Regions from separate parts of the Enterobacter sp. C3_dUdeg genome, predicted to be linked through region 4. Evidence: predicted binding sites of a transcription regulator. Region 4 holds the regulator's gene; each other region holds the start of a gene.

Region 1 (3,153 bases), on a different contig from region 4:
TCGCTGTCTGCGATAGCGTTAGCAACGATTTCAGTACCTTTGCGGAAGTTCGGGAATTCGAACACGCCAACAGGACCGTTCCACAGGATAGTTTTTGCGTTTTTGAGGATTTCAGCCAGTTTCTGTGCAGAAACGTCGCCCAGGTCCAGAATCTGCTCTTCATCTTTGATGTCGTTTACAGATTTCAGGGTCGCGGTTGCGGTTTCGGAGAACTCGGTCGCTACGCGAACGTCAGTTGGAACCGGGATATCGCAGGTGCTCAGCAGGCGTTTGGCTTCGTCAACCAGGTCTGCTTCGTACAGGGATTTGCCCACGTTGTGGCCCTGAGCGGCAACGAAGGTGTTCGCGATACCACCGCCAACGATCAGCTGGTCAGCGATTTTAGACAGGGAATCCAGAACGGTCAGTTTGGTAGAAACTTTAGAACCACCAACGATAGCCACCATTGGACGAGCAGGTTCTTTCAGTGCTTTACCCAGCGCTTCCAGTTCGTCAGCCAGCAGAGGACCGGCACACGCTACGTCTGCGAATTTACCGATACCGTGGGTTGACGCCTGAGCACGGTGAGCCGTACCGAATGCATCCATCACGAACACGTCGCACAGTGCAGCGTATTTTTTGGACAGAGTTTCGTCGTCTTTCTTTTCGCCTTTGTTAAAGCGAACGTTTTCCAGAACAACCAGTTCACCGGCTGCAACTTCAACGCCGTCCAGGTAATCTTTAACCAGGCGAACCGGGTTGGACAGTTTGTCTTTCAGGTAATTAACCACTGGCAGCAGAGAGAACTCTTCGTTGTACTCGCCTTCAGTTGGACGACCCAGGTGGGAGGTGACCATCACTTTCGCGCCCTGCTTCAGAGCCAGTTCGATGGTTGGCAGAGATGCACGGATACGCGCGTCGCTGGTCACTTTGCCATCTTTAACCGGTACGTTCAGATCGGCACGGATGAAAACGCGTTTACCAGCCAGATCCAGATCGGTCATCTTAATTACAGACATGGTGAATCCTCTCGTTGATTCTTAAAGTTTTGCAGACGCACAATGCGTCTTACCTGAAACCTTGAGCGGCCATTGCTAACGTGGTGTCGAGCATTCGGTTAGCAAAGCCCCATTCGTTATCACACCAGACCAGCGTCTTGATAAGGTGTGCGCCACTGACTCTCGTTTGCGTGCCATCGACGATGGCGCTGTGCGGGTCGTGGTTAAAATCTACTGAGACCAACGGTAATTCCGTATAGTCAACTATACCATGAAATGCCCCCTGTGCCGCTTTTTGCAGCAACAGGTTGACTTCACAGGCTTTTACCGGTTTTTTCACCGTCACGCTAAGGTCGATTGCGGTGACGTTAATCGTCGGGACACGTACGGCAATCGCTTCAAATCGGTCATTAAACTGCGGAAAAATTCGGGTGATCCCTGCCGCCAGTTTCGTGTCCACCGGAATGATTGACTGGCTCGCTGCGCGAGTGCGTCGCAAATCCGGATGGTAGGCGTCGATAACCTGCTGATCGTGCATGGCGGAATGAATCGTGGTCACGGTACCGGATTCAATGCCATACGCATCGTCTAACAGTTTGATGACCGGAATAATGCAGTTAGTGGTACAGGAGGCGTTGGAAACAATGCGGTGTTCGGCCTGCAGCTCATGCTGGTTGACGCCAAACACGACGGTCGCGTCGAGGTCGTTACTGCCGGGATGAGAAAACAGGACTTTTTTCGCGCCTGCAGCAAGATGCGCTTCGCCATGTTCGCGGTTGCCGTACACGCCGGTACAGTCAAGCACCACATCCACACCCAGTTCACGCCAGGGTAGCCCGGAGATGCTGTTCTCATGCAGCACGCGAATAGCGTCGTCACCCACAAACAGCTGTTCTCTTTCCTGGCGTACATCCCAGGCAAAGCGTCCGTGGCTGGTGTCATATTTCAACAAATGCGCCATGCCCGTAGCATCCGCCAGTTCATTGATTGCCACCACGGTTATTTCCGCCCGACGTCCGGATTCATATAAAGCACGAACCACGTTACGTCCGATGCGACCGAAGCCATTAATCGCTACGCGTACGGTCATAGATCTCCTGCAAAGCAATCCCTGAGTTTGAGGTGGCTGAAAGAGTAATCCAGCTACGCCCGAAGGGGAATCCTTGCTGTCACAAACTGCGATTGATTGGTCAATTGTCGAACATTTAATCGACTGAAACGCTTCAGCAAGAATAAGCGAATCGGGGAATAAAAGGAATGTCTGTCCAGATGAATAAGCGCGCTATATGACTTGCGTCACATTTTAGGTGGAATAATGCCGGCAAGGTAAAAGCAAAACGGTAACCGAGAGGTTACCGTTTTTTAGTGTATGCACCCTCTCCCCGTGGGAGAGGGTTGGGGTGAGGGCATCAGCCCGCACCGTACAAACGATTACAGCAGTTCTTTCGCTTTCGCGACAACGTTCTCAACGGTGAAGCCGAACTCTTCGAACAGCAGCTCTGCCGGAGCAGATTCACCGAAGGTGGTCATACCGACGATAGCGCCGTTCAGGCCCACGTATTTGAACCAGTAGTCAGCGATACCCGCTTCCACTGCCACACGCGCGGAAACCGCTTTAGGCAGGACGGATTCACGGTAGGCAGCATCCTGTTTGTCGAACGCATCGGTAGACGGCATGGAGACCACGCGCGCTTTCACGCCTTCGGCAGTCAGTTTTTCCCACGCTGCAACCGCCAGTTCAACTTCCGAACCGGTGGCGATGAAGATCAGCTCTGGCTGGCCCGCGCAATCTTTCAGCACGTAACCACCGCGAGCGATGTTCGCCAGCTGCTCAGGCGTACGCTCCTGCTGTGCCAGGTTCTGACGGGAGAGGATCAGCGCGGTTGGACCGTCCTGACGCTCAACGCCGTATTTCCACGCCACCGCGGATTCCACCTGGTCACATGGACGCCATGTGCTCATGTTCGGGGTCACGCGCAGGGAAGCCACCTGCTCTACCGGCTGGTGAGTTGGACCATCTTCGCCCAGACCGATGGAGTCGTGGGTGTAGACCATCACCTGACGCTGTTTCATCAGCGCGGCCATACGCACGGCGTTACGTGCATATTCGACAAACATCAGGAAGGTAGAGGTGTACGGCAGGAAACCACCGTGCAGGGAGATACCGTTGGCAATC
Region 2 (3,153 bases), on a different contig from region 4:
GTTTACCGGTGTTCACGTCGAAACCACGGATTACGCCGGAGGTTTCACGCGTGGAGAAGTTATCCGTTACCGAACCGGCAATCACGATAGTTTTATCGGTGATGATTGGCGGTGAGGTTGGCTCATACAGACCCGGCGTGGTGTCCGGCATGTTGGTCTGCAGGTTCAGGATCCCTTTGTTGGCAAAGGTTTCACACAGCTTGCCCGTTTCGGCATTGATGGCGAACAGACGGCCATCGTTCACCGGCAGCATGATGCGGCGAGGACAGTCGGCAATGACTTCCGGGCTCGCATTATCGGCACGCGCTTCGTGGTAAGAGACGCCGCGGCAGGTGACGTGCTGGAAGGACGGGTTGGAATTCAGCTGCGGATCGAAGTGCCATTTCTCTTTACCGGTGGCCGCGTCGAGCGCGAACAGACGCTGGTGCGCCGTACACAGGTAGAGCATATTGCCGACTTTAATCGGCGTGACTTCGTTGGTCAGTTCACCCGGATCGTTCGGCATCTTCAGATCGCCGGTACGGAATACCCAGGCTTCCTTCAGGTTTTTAACGTTGTCCGCGTTGATCTGCTTCAGCGGGGAGTAACGTTGACCTTCCTGGTTACGACCATACGCTGGCCAGTCGCCGTCAGCGACCTGGGAGATAGCTGCCGCAGGCGTGGATTCCGCGTTCAGCGTACCGTTGATTTCCTGCGGGTCATTAAAGCCGGCCCAGGTCAGAATGCCGCCGGTAATCAGCAGGGCAACAACCAGGCCCGCCACAGCACCGCTGGAAGGCACAATCAGGCGACGCCAGACGAACGGCAGGATCAGCCAGATACCGAAGAAGACCAGGATGTCGCTGCGCGGCGTCAGTGCCCAGAAGTCAAAACCAACTTCCCAGACGCCCCAGATCATGGTGGCAAGGAGGAGGGCGGCATACAGCCACAGTGCAGATTGTTTTCTACGCAACAGCAGGACGGTTACGCCAACCATAACCAGACCCGCAATCGGGTAGTACCAGGAGCCGCCTAAAGCGACCAGCCAGACGCCACCGATTAACAGATACAGCGCGCAGAAGGCTGCGAATGCGGCTGTTAATGTCACCAGTAGACGCGGCTGTTTAGAGTTTGTTTCAGCCATAGAAAGTGTACTCGTCAGTTTTTGTTAATAATTTGCTAGCAACTAATTATAGGTATTAACAAGTGTGATCGGAATCACAATATTTGCTTTTTATAACTCATACGCCAGGCTTATCCATTTGCTGATATAATGGCTGGCTTGCGTATCAGTGCTGGATATTAACTCATCCGTATTGAGAGATTTTCACTAAAATCATTTGGTTAGTAATATGAAACATACTGTTGAAGTGATGATCCCGGAAGCCGAGATCAAAGCGCGTATCGCCGAACTGGGTCGTCAAATCACCGAACATTACAAGGACAGCGGCAGCGAAATGGTGCTGGTCGGTCTGTTGCGCGGCTCTTTCATGTTCATGGCAGACCTGTGCCGTGAGGTGCATGTGCCCCATGAGGTCGATTTTATGACCGCCTCCAGCTACGGCAGCGGCATGTCCACTACCCGTGATGTGAAAATCCTGAAAGATCTGGATGAAGATATTCGTGGCAAAGATGTGTTGATCGTTGAGGACATCATCGACTCCGGCAACACGCTGTCAAAAGTGCGCGAGATCCTGAGCCTGCGCGAGCCAAAATCTCTGGCGATTTGTACGCTGCTGGACAAACCCGACCGTCGTGAAGTGCAGGTGCCGGTAGAGTTCGTGGGCTTCTCGATTCCTGACGAATTCGTCGTCGGTTACGGCATTGACTACGCGCAGCGCTATCGTCATCTGCCGTATGTTGGGAAAGTAGTATTGCTGGACGAGTAATCGAGGGCTGATGCCCTCACCCCGGCCCTCTCCTACAGGGAGAGGGAGAAAATCCCGGGCTTTATTTATGATTTACATGCTTAAGCTGAAGGTTGGCAATCCCCGAACGGTAACGCTGCTCCAGCGTTTCGCGGTTGGTGGCGGTCACTTCCAGATTGCGCAGCAGGCCATCGTGAATCCCGTACGCCCAGCCGTGGATAGAGACCTTCTGCCCGCGTTTCCACGCTGATTGCATGATCGTTGAGTGGCCCAGGTTATACACCTGCTCCATCACGTTGAGTTCGCAAAGGGTATCCATGCGACGCTCCTGCGGCATTTCGCCCAGCAGTGAGCTATGTTTGAACCAGATATCGCGGATGTGCAGTAGCCAGTTATCAATGAGCCCCAGTTCCGTGTTTTCAACCGCCGCCTGCACGCCGCCGCAGCCATAATGGCCGCAAATGATGATGTGCTCGACTTGCAGAACGTCCACGGCATACTGAACAACAGAAAGACAGTTGAGATCGGTGTGAATCACGAGATTGGCGACATTGCGGTGAACAAACAGTTCACCGGGCTCAAGGCCGGTCAGGCGCTCCGCCGGTACGCGGCTGTCGGAACATCCAATCCAGAGAAAGCGTGGGTTCTGAGCCTGCGCGAGTTTTCCAAAAAATCCGGGGTCTTCCTCCACCAGCATTTTTGACCATAGTGCATTGTTGCTGATGAGTGTATCTATGTTGTTCATGGAGGTTAGCGACCTGTAACCGAGTTATTGCGTTGCGCTACTATAGGGTAACCCGACTTTTAATGAAACCACACAACGTGTGTAAGAACTGAAGGTAAGTTAATTTCATGGCAATTGCACTGGAGCTTGAGCAGCTTAAAAAAACCTATCCGGGTGGCGTTCAGGCGCTACGCGGAATAGATCTGAAAGTAGAGGCCGGCGATTTTTACGCGCTTCTGGGGCCGAACGGGGCCGGGAAATCGACCACCATTGGGATTATCAGCTCGCTGGTCAATAAAACGTCCGGCCGGGTGAGCGTCTTTGGGTACGACCTGCAAAAAGACGTGGTGAACGCCAAGCGCCAGCTGGGGCTGGTTCCGCAGGAGTTCAACTTCAACCCGTTCGAGACGGTGCAGCAAATTGTCGTTAACCAGGCGGGCTATTACGGCGTTGAGCGTAAAGAGGCCCTCGAGCGTAGCGAAAAATACCTTAAGCAGCTCGATCTGTGGGAAAAGCGTAACGAACGCGCGCGCATGTTGTCCGGCGGGATGAAGCGCCGCCTGATGATTGCCCGTGCGCTGA
Region 3 (3,153 bases), on a different contig from region 4:
TCAGGCTCATACGGTTGCCTGCGGTCAGGATCGCCACGTCGCCGGTACCGCCCTGGCCGCTCTGGCAGCAGGAGACGATGGCGACATCAATCGGGTGCATACCAATCTTTTTGCCGACGAAGAAGCCGGTTGCCACCAGTGCGGAAACGGTGCTGACAATCACCAACAGGTTGCTGACGGTGAACGCCGCCACCAGTTCATGCCAAGGGGTGATAGCTACGCCGACGGCGAAGAGGATTGGGTAGGTCACGGAGGTCTGGAAGAATTTGTACACCACCTGAGAGCCTTCCAGCAGACGCGGAGAGGCGCCGTTGCAGAGTTTCACCAGGACCGCCATAAACAGCATGCCAACTGGTGCAGGCAGGCCAATCAGCTTGTGGCCGAGCATGCCCAGCATGTAGAGCAGCACCGCCAGCAGCGCGCCGGAGGCAATAGTGGTGACGTCCGCTTTGCCGGAAAACGCAGGCTGAGAGACGGTGGCATCGGCATTCGCGCGGTTAGGCATCAGCTGTCCTTCACCGGTCAGGTGCGGGAAGCGTTTACCGAGCTGGTTCAGGCAGCCGGAGATGATGATTGCCGTCAGACCGCCGAGCATTACCATCGGCAGCACGCGGCCGAGTGCCACGCCCTGGTCCATGTGCAGCAGGGTGGCATAGCCGATGGAAAGCGGGATTGCCCCTTCCCCGACGCCGCCCGCCATAATCGGCAGAATGATAAAGAAGAAGATCTGGAACGGCTCAAGACCCAGCGCCAGGCCGACGCCCATTCCCACCAGCATGCCGACAACTTCACCGCACAGCATCGGGAAGAAGATGCGCAGGAAACCCTGAATCAGCACCGTGCGGTTCATGCTCATGATGCTGCCGACGATAATGCAGCAGATGTAGAGATAGAGAATGTTGGTGGATTTGTAGAACTTGGTGGTGGACTCGACCACCACGTCCGGCAGCAGGCCATAGTAGACCAGCGCGGAAGGGATAAAGGTGGCGCAAATCGCCGCCGCGCCGAGCTTGCCGACAATCGGCAGGCGTTTGCCAAACTCGCCGCAGGCAAAGCCGAAGAAAGCCAGCGTTGCCACCATGACCACGATATCGCTCGGCAGTTTTCCGCCCAGGCAATCAATCGCAATCAGCGCGCCCGCCAGAACGAACAGCGGCAGAGGAATAATCCCAACTTTCCAGGTATCCATAATATGCCACCAGCGCTCTTTGAGCGAAGGCCGCTGAATTTCAATCGGGTCGTGGGTAACAGAGAAAGAATCGTCAGTTGTGCTCATAATAAGCCCCTTGGTTATTTTGTGCGTTCAGCTTAGAGTCACAAAGGCTTACTTTATGTGAGGGATGGCATATTAAAAGCGAAGTTTTAATGGCAGCTATGGTTTTAATGGTTTCTTTTATTTAATGTGATTTATACCTTATTTATTGCCGTGGTTTTTATGGTTTCTTTTCCGAATTGAACAAACAAATAACATTTGTTCGCGCAGCCAGAAGCACGTTCGCCTTCAGGATAACTCTTTTACAGCGCCCGCTGTGCAAGGGATCACAAGTTTTCGGCAAAGCGGGCGTCAGCACGAAAAAAGATGATATATTGGCGATCTTTGCTGCTACCTCGCGTGATAGTTATGAAAGTCTCTTTCCAGATTAAGCTGTTTATTTCGCTGGTTGCCTTTTTCTCGGTGCTTTTCGCGCTGCTGGGCGGATATTATTATGCCGACGTCGGGAAACAGCTTTATCAGGAAATGAGTACGCGTGCCAAAATACAGGCTGAAGAGATTGCGCTTATTCCGACATTGCGTAATGAAGTTGAACAAAAGAATATCAACGCCATCCATGATTTTATGCAGAAGATTTCTGCGCACAGTGACGCCAGCTTTATTGTGATTGGTGATAATAAAGGGCAGCATCTTTTTCACTCCGTCTTTGCCGACAGAGTGGGCACAACCCTGGTTGGCGGAGACAATGAAGCCGTATTGCAGGGTAAAAGCACCACCACCATTCGCAAAGGCGGGCTGGGCATTTCGCTGCGCAGTAAAGCCCCCATCTTCAACGCCGCCGGACAGGTGGTCGGCATTGTTTCGGTAGGCTATCTGACCAGCTACCTTGATACCATTACCGTCAGCAAAGTGGTTAATATCCTGATTGCCGCCGTGCTGCTGCTGATCGCTCTCTTTATCTTCTCCTGGTTCTTTACCCGCAGCATCAAGAAGCAGATCTTCTCCCTTGAGCCGCGCGAGATCGGCCTGCTGGTGCGCCAGCAGAAGGCGATGATGGAATCTATCTATGAAGGGGTGATTGCCATTGACGATCGGCGGCGGATTGAAGTCATCAACCAGGCGGCGCGCAAGCTGCTGGGCCTGAGCCAGCCGGCCCGCGAGCTGCGCGGACAGCTGATAAGCCAGGTGATCGATCCGGTCCCGTTCTTCGACACGCAGACGATGCTGGCGAAAGATACCCATGACGAGATTTGTCGTTTTAACGATCTCACGGTGATTGCCAGCCGGGTGCACATCATGCTTGAGGGGTCGCTGCAGGGCTGGGTGATCACCTTCCGCGATCGCAACGAGATCGACTCGCTGAGCGCCCAGCTCAGCCAGGTAAAACGCTATGTCGATAACCTGCGCATTATGCGCCACGAGCAGTTAAACAGGATGACCACCCTCTCCGGCCTGCTGCATATGGGCCGCTATGAGGAAGCCATTGGCTACATTCAGGCGCAGTCGGAACATGCCCAGGAGCTGCTGGACTTTATCTCTTCGCGCTTCAGTTCCCCGACTCTGTGTGGCCTGCTGCTGGGGAAAGCCGCCCGCGCGCGGGAGAAAGGCGTAGAGCTGTGTTTCGACCCGGGCTGTCGGCTGGACAGACCCTTCCTGCCCCTTGGGGAGCAAGAGCTGATTTCAATTATTGGCAACCTGTTGGATAACGCCATCGAAGCAACACAGCGGTCGCCGCTTCCCCACGCGCCGGTAGAAGTGCTGATAAAACTCAGCGAACAGGAGCTGATTATTGAAGTCGCCGACCAGGGCGTTGGCATTACACCGGAGATGCGTGACCGGATCTTTGAACGCGGCATTACCACCAAAACACGCGGCGATCATGGGATTGGCCTGTATCTGATCGAAAGCTACGTCACACAGGCTGGCGGCGCGATAGAAGT
Region 4 (3,153 bases):
TCGGCGTGGTCCCTATCGTTAACCTGGAGTGGATCCAGAAGCTGACGCGCGACATGAGCGAGCGCGGCCATTCGCGAGAGGCGGTGATGGACTCCGTGGTGCGCTCCATGGAGGATTACATTAACTTCCTGACGCCGCAGTTCTCCCGCACCCATATCAACTTCCAGCGCGTGCCGACGGTGGATACCTCGAATCCGTTTGCCGCTAAAAGCATCCCGTCGCTGGACGAGAGCTTTGTGGTGATCCATTTCCGCAATCTCGAAGGCATTGATTACCCCTGGCTGCTGGCAATGCTGCAGGGCTCGTTTATTTCACACATGAATACGTTAGTCGTGCCGGGCGGAAAAATGGGGCTGGCGATGGAGCTCATCATGACGCCGCTGGTGGAGCGACTGATGGAAGGGAAGCAGATCGCGTGAGCATGTTCCCTCTCCCTGTGGGAGAGGGTTAGGGTGAGGGCATCAACACGCACGATGCCCCATCAATCACGCCTCGATCACTTCATACGAATGCGTGATTTTTACCGCTTTCTCCAGCATTAACGCCACCGAGCAGTACTTCTCCGCAGACAGGTCCACCGCACGCGAGACCGCCGCGTCTTTCAGCTCTTTACCGGTGACCACAAAGTGCAGGTTAATATGGGTGAACAGGCGTGGCGCCTCTTCGCGACGCTCTGACGTGAGTTTAACCTCACAATCCGTCACGTCATGACGTCCTTTTTGCAGAATCGACACCACATCAATTGCGCTGCATCCGCCTGCCGCCATCAGCACCATTTCCATTGGGCTGGGTGCTTTATCGCCGGAGTTACCGTCCATCAAAATCTGGTGTCCTGACGCGGACTCGCCCAGGAACGTTAAACCTTCAACCCATTTCACGCGCGCTTGCATATTCATTAACTCCAACGTTGCATTTTTGGTGACAGATTACGCGTGCGTTACATTTATCGCAATGGAAGGCGACCTGCATCATGCTGAAGCGAGACACCAGGAGACACGCGGCGAAAGCTATGCTAAAACACTCAGGATGCTACAGTAATACATTGACGTTACACGTGTATGCAGAGGACATCAAACTTTACTGGCTGCGAAACGTTACGGTAGCCGACTTCCCAGGGTATGGGTAAGAATTCGATTGCAACCCCAGAGTCCGGATGCATCTGATGACTCTGGTGACAGCTTATAACAGAGGATAACAGCGCATGGTGCTTGGCAAACCGCAAACAGACCCGACTCTCGAATGGTTCTTGTCTCATTGCCACATTCATAAGTACCCATCGAAGAGCACGCTGATTCACCAGGGTGAAAAAGCGGAAACGTTGTATTACATCGTTAAAGGCTCGGTGGCAGTGCTGATCAAAGATGAAGAAGGGAAAGAGATGATCCTTTCTTATCTGAACCAGGGCGATTTCATCGGTGAACTGGGCCTGTTTGAAGAGGGCCAGGAACGTAGCGCCTGGGTTCGAGCAAAGACAGCATGTGAAGTGGCTGAAATTTCTTACAAGAAGTTCCGTCAGCTGATTCAGGTTAACCCTGACATCCTGATGCGTCTTTCTTCCCAGATGGCGCGCCGTCTGCAGGTCACGTCAGAGAAAGTGGGTAACCTCGCCTTCCTGGACGTTACCGGCCGTATCGCACAAACCCTGTTGAACCTGGCGAAACAGCCAGACGCCATGACCCACCCGGACGGCATGCAAATTAAAATTACCCGTCAGGAAATTGGTCAGATCGTCGGCTGCTCCCGTGAAACAGTGGGCCGTATCCTGAAAATGCTGGAAGATCAAAACCTGATCTCCGCCCACGGTAAAACCATCGTGGTCTACGGAACGCGTTAATTCCGCTTAAACGGCGTGCCATCGCAAGGTGTCACGCCGTTTTTGTCTCTACTCCCCATGTGGCGCAGGCTGATCTATCACCCGGAAGTTAACTACGCACTGCGACAAACGCTGGTGTTGTGTCTTCCTGTGGCCATAGGCCTGATCCTCGGACATCTTCAACAAGGCCTGCTGTTTTCCCTCGTGCCCGCCTGCTGCAACATCGCCGGTCTGGACACGCCGCATAAGCGTTTTTTCAAACGCCTGATCGTTGGTGGCTGCCTGTTTGCGGGCTGTAGCCTCGCCGTACAACTCCTGCTTGCCCGGGATATCCCGCTGCCGCTGATCCTGACCGTACTTGCGATGACCCTTGGCGTCACGGCGGAAATCAGTTCGCTGCACGCTCGCCTGCTTCCCGCCTCGCTGATTGCGGCCATTTTCACGCTGAGCCTCGCCGGGAACATGCCGGTGTGGGAGCCGCTGCTGATCTACGCCTTGGGGACATTATGGTACTGGCTGTTTAACTGGTTTTGGTTCTGGCTGTGGCGTGAGCAGCCGCTGCGTGAATCCCTGAGCCTGCTCTATGTGCAGCTTGCGGATTACTGCGAAGCCAAATACACCCTGCTCACCCAGCATACCGACCCGGAAAAATCCTTACCGCCGCTGCTGACGCGCCAGCAGAAGGTGGTGGATCTCATAAGCCAGTGCTATCAGCAGCTGCATATGCTCGCCGCCAACAAGAACCACGAGTACAAGCGGCTGCTGCGCACCTTCCAGGTCGGGCTGGATCTACAGGAGCATATCTCCGTAAGCCTTCACCACCCGCAGGAGGTGCAAAAGCTGGTCGAGCGCAGCCACGCCGAAGCGGTGATCCGCTGGAACGCGCAGACCGTCTCGGCACGCCTGCGCGTGCTGGCCGATGATATTCTCTATCACCGTTACCCGACGCGCTTTAACATGGACAAGCAGCTGGGCGCGCTGGAGAAAATCGCCCGCCAGCATCCCGATAACCCGGTCGGCCAGTTTGCCGCCTGGCACTTCAGCCGCATCGCCCGCGTGTTGCGCACGCAGCGCCCGCTTTATCCCCGCGACCTGATGGCGGATAAGCAAAAACGGCTTCCGCTATTGCCCGCGCTCAAAAGCTATCTTTCTCTTAAATCGTCCGCTCTGCGCAACGCCGCAAGGATCAGCGTGATGCTCAGTACCGCCAGCCTGATGGGTATGGCGCTGCACCTGCCGAAACCCTACTGGATCTTAATGACCGTGCTGTTTGTCACCCAGAACGGCTACGGCGCCACGCGGGTGCGTATTCTGCATCGGGCTGGCGGAACGCTGGCCGG

What was found. The regulator CRP, encoded in region 4, controls carbon source genes, mostly activating them, when cyclic AMP is high. The targets are predictions, from matches to a motif close to ATGTGANNNNNNTCACAT.
Region 1: epd (erythrose-4-phosphate dehydrogenase) is a predicted target of CRP. The motif match lies at 2,262-2,279, and genes of this name have one in related genera.
Region 2: hpt (hypoxanthine phosphoribosyltransferase) is a predicted target of CRP. The motif match lies at 1,186-1,203, and genes of this name have one in related genera.
Region 3: AC27FC_RS17835 (2-hydroxycarboxylate transporter family protein) is a predicted target of CRP. The motif match lies at 1,401-1,418, and genes of this name have one in related genera.

Annotation. Positions count from the first base shown of each region.
Region 1 is NZ_BAAKFX010000009.1:33,700-36,852, forward strand. It holds gene pgk (phosphoglycerate kinase) at 1-998, opposite strand, end outside; gene epd (erythrose-4-phosphate dehydrogenase) at 1,048-2,067, opposite strand; gene tkt (transketolase) at 2,409-3,153, opposite strand, start outside.
Region 2 is NZ_BAAKFX010000003.1:69,900-73,052, reverse strand. It holds gene AC27FC_RS10390 (glucose/quinate/shikimate family membrane-bound PQQ-dependent dehydrogenase) at 1-1,123, opposite strand, end outside; gene hpt (hypoxanthine phosphoribosyltransferase) at 1,332-1,868, shown strand; gene can (carbonate dehydratase) at 1,930-2,592, opposite strand; gene AC27FC_RS10375 (ABC transporter ATP-binding protein) at 2,700-3,153, shown strand, end outside.
Region 3 is NZ_BAAKFX010000009.1:68,554-71,706, forward strand. It holds gene AC27FC_RS17835 (2-hydroxycarboxylate transporter family protein) at 1-1,276, opposite strand, end outside; gene AC27FC_RS17840 (ATP-binding protein) at 1,622-3,153, shown strand, end outside.
Region 4 is NZ_BAAKFX010000005.1:41,354-44,506, forward strand. It holds gene AC27FC_RS14025 (phosphoribulokinase) at 1-419, shown strand, start outside; gene AC27FC_RS14030 (OsmC family protein) at 486-890, opposite strand; gene crp (cAMP-activated global transcriptional regulator CRP) at 1,202-1,834, shown strand; gene AC27FC_RS14040 (YccS/YhfK family putative transporter) at 1,892-3,153, shown strand, end outside.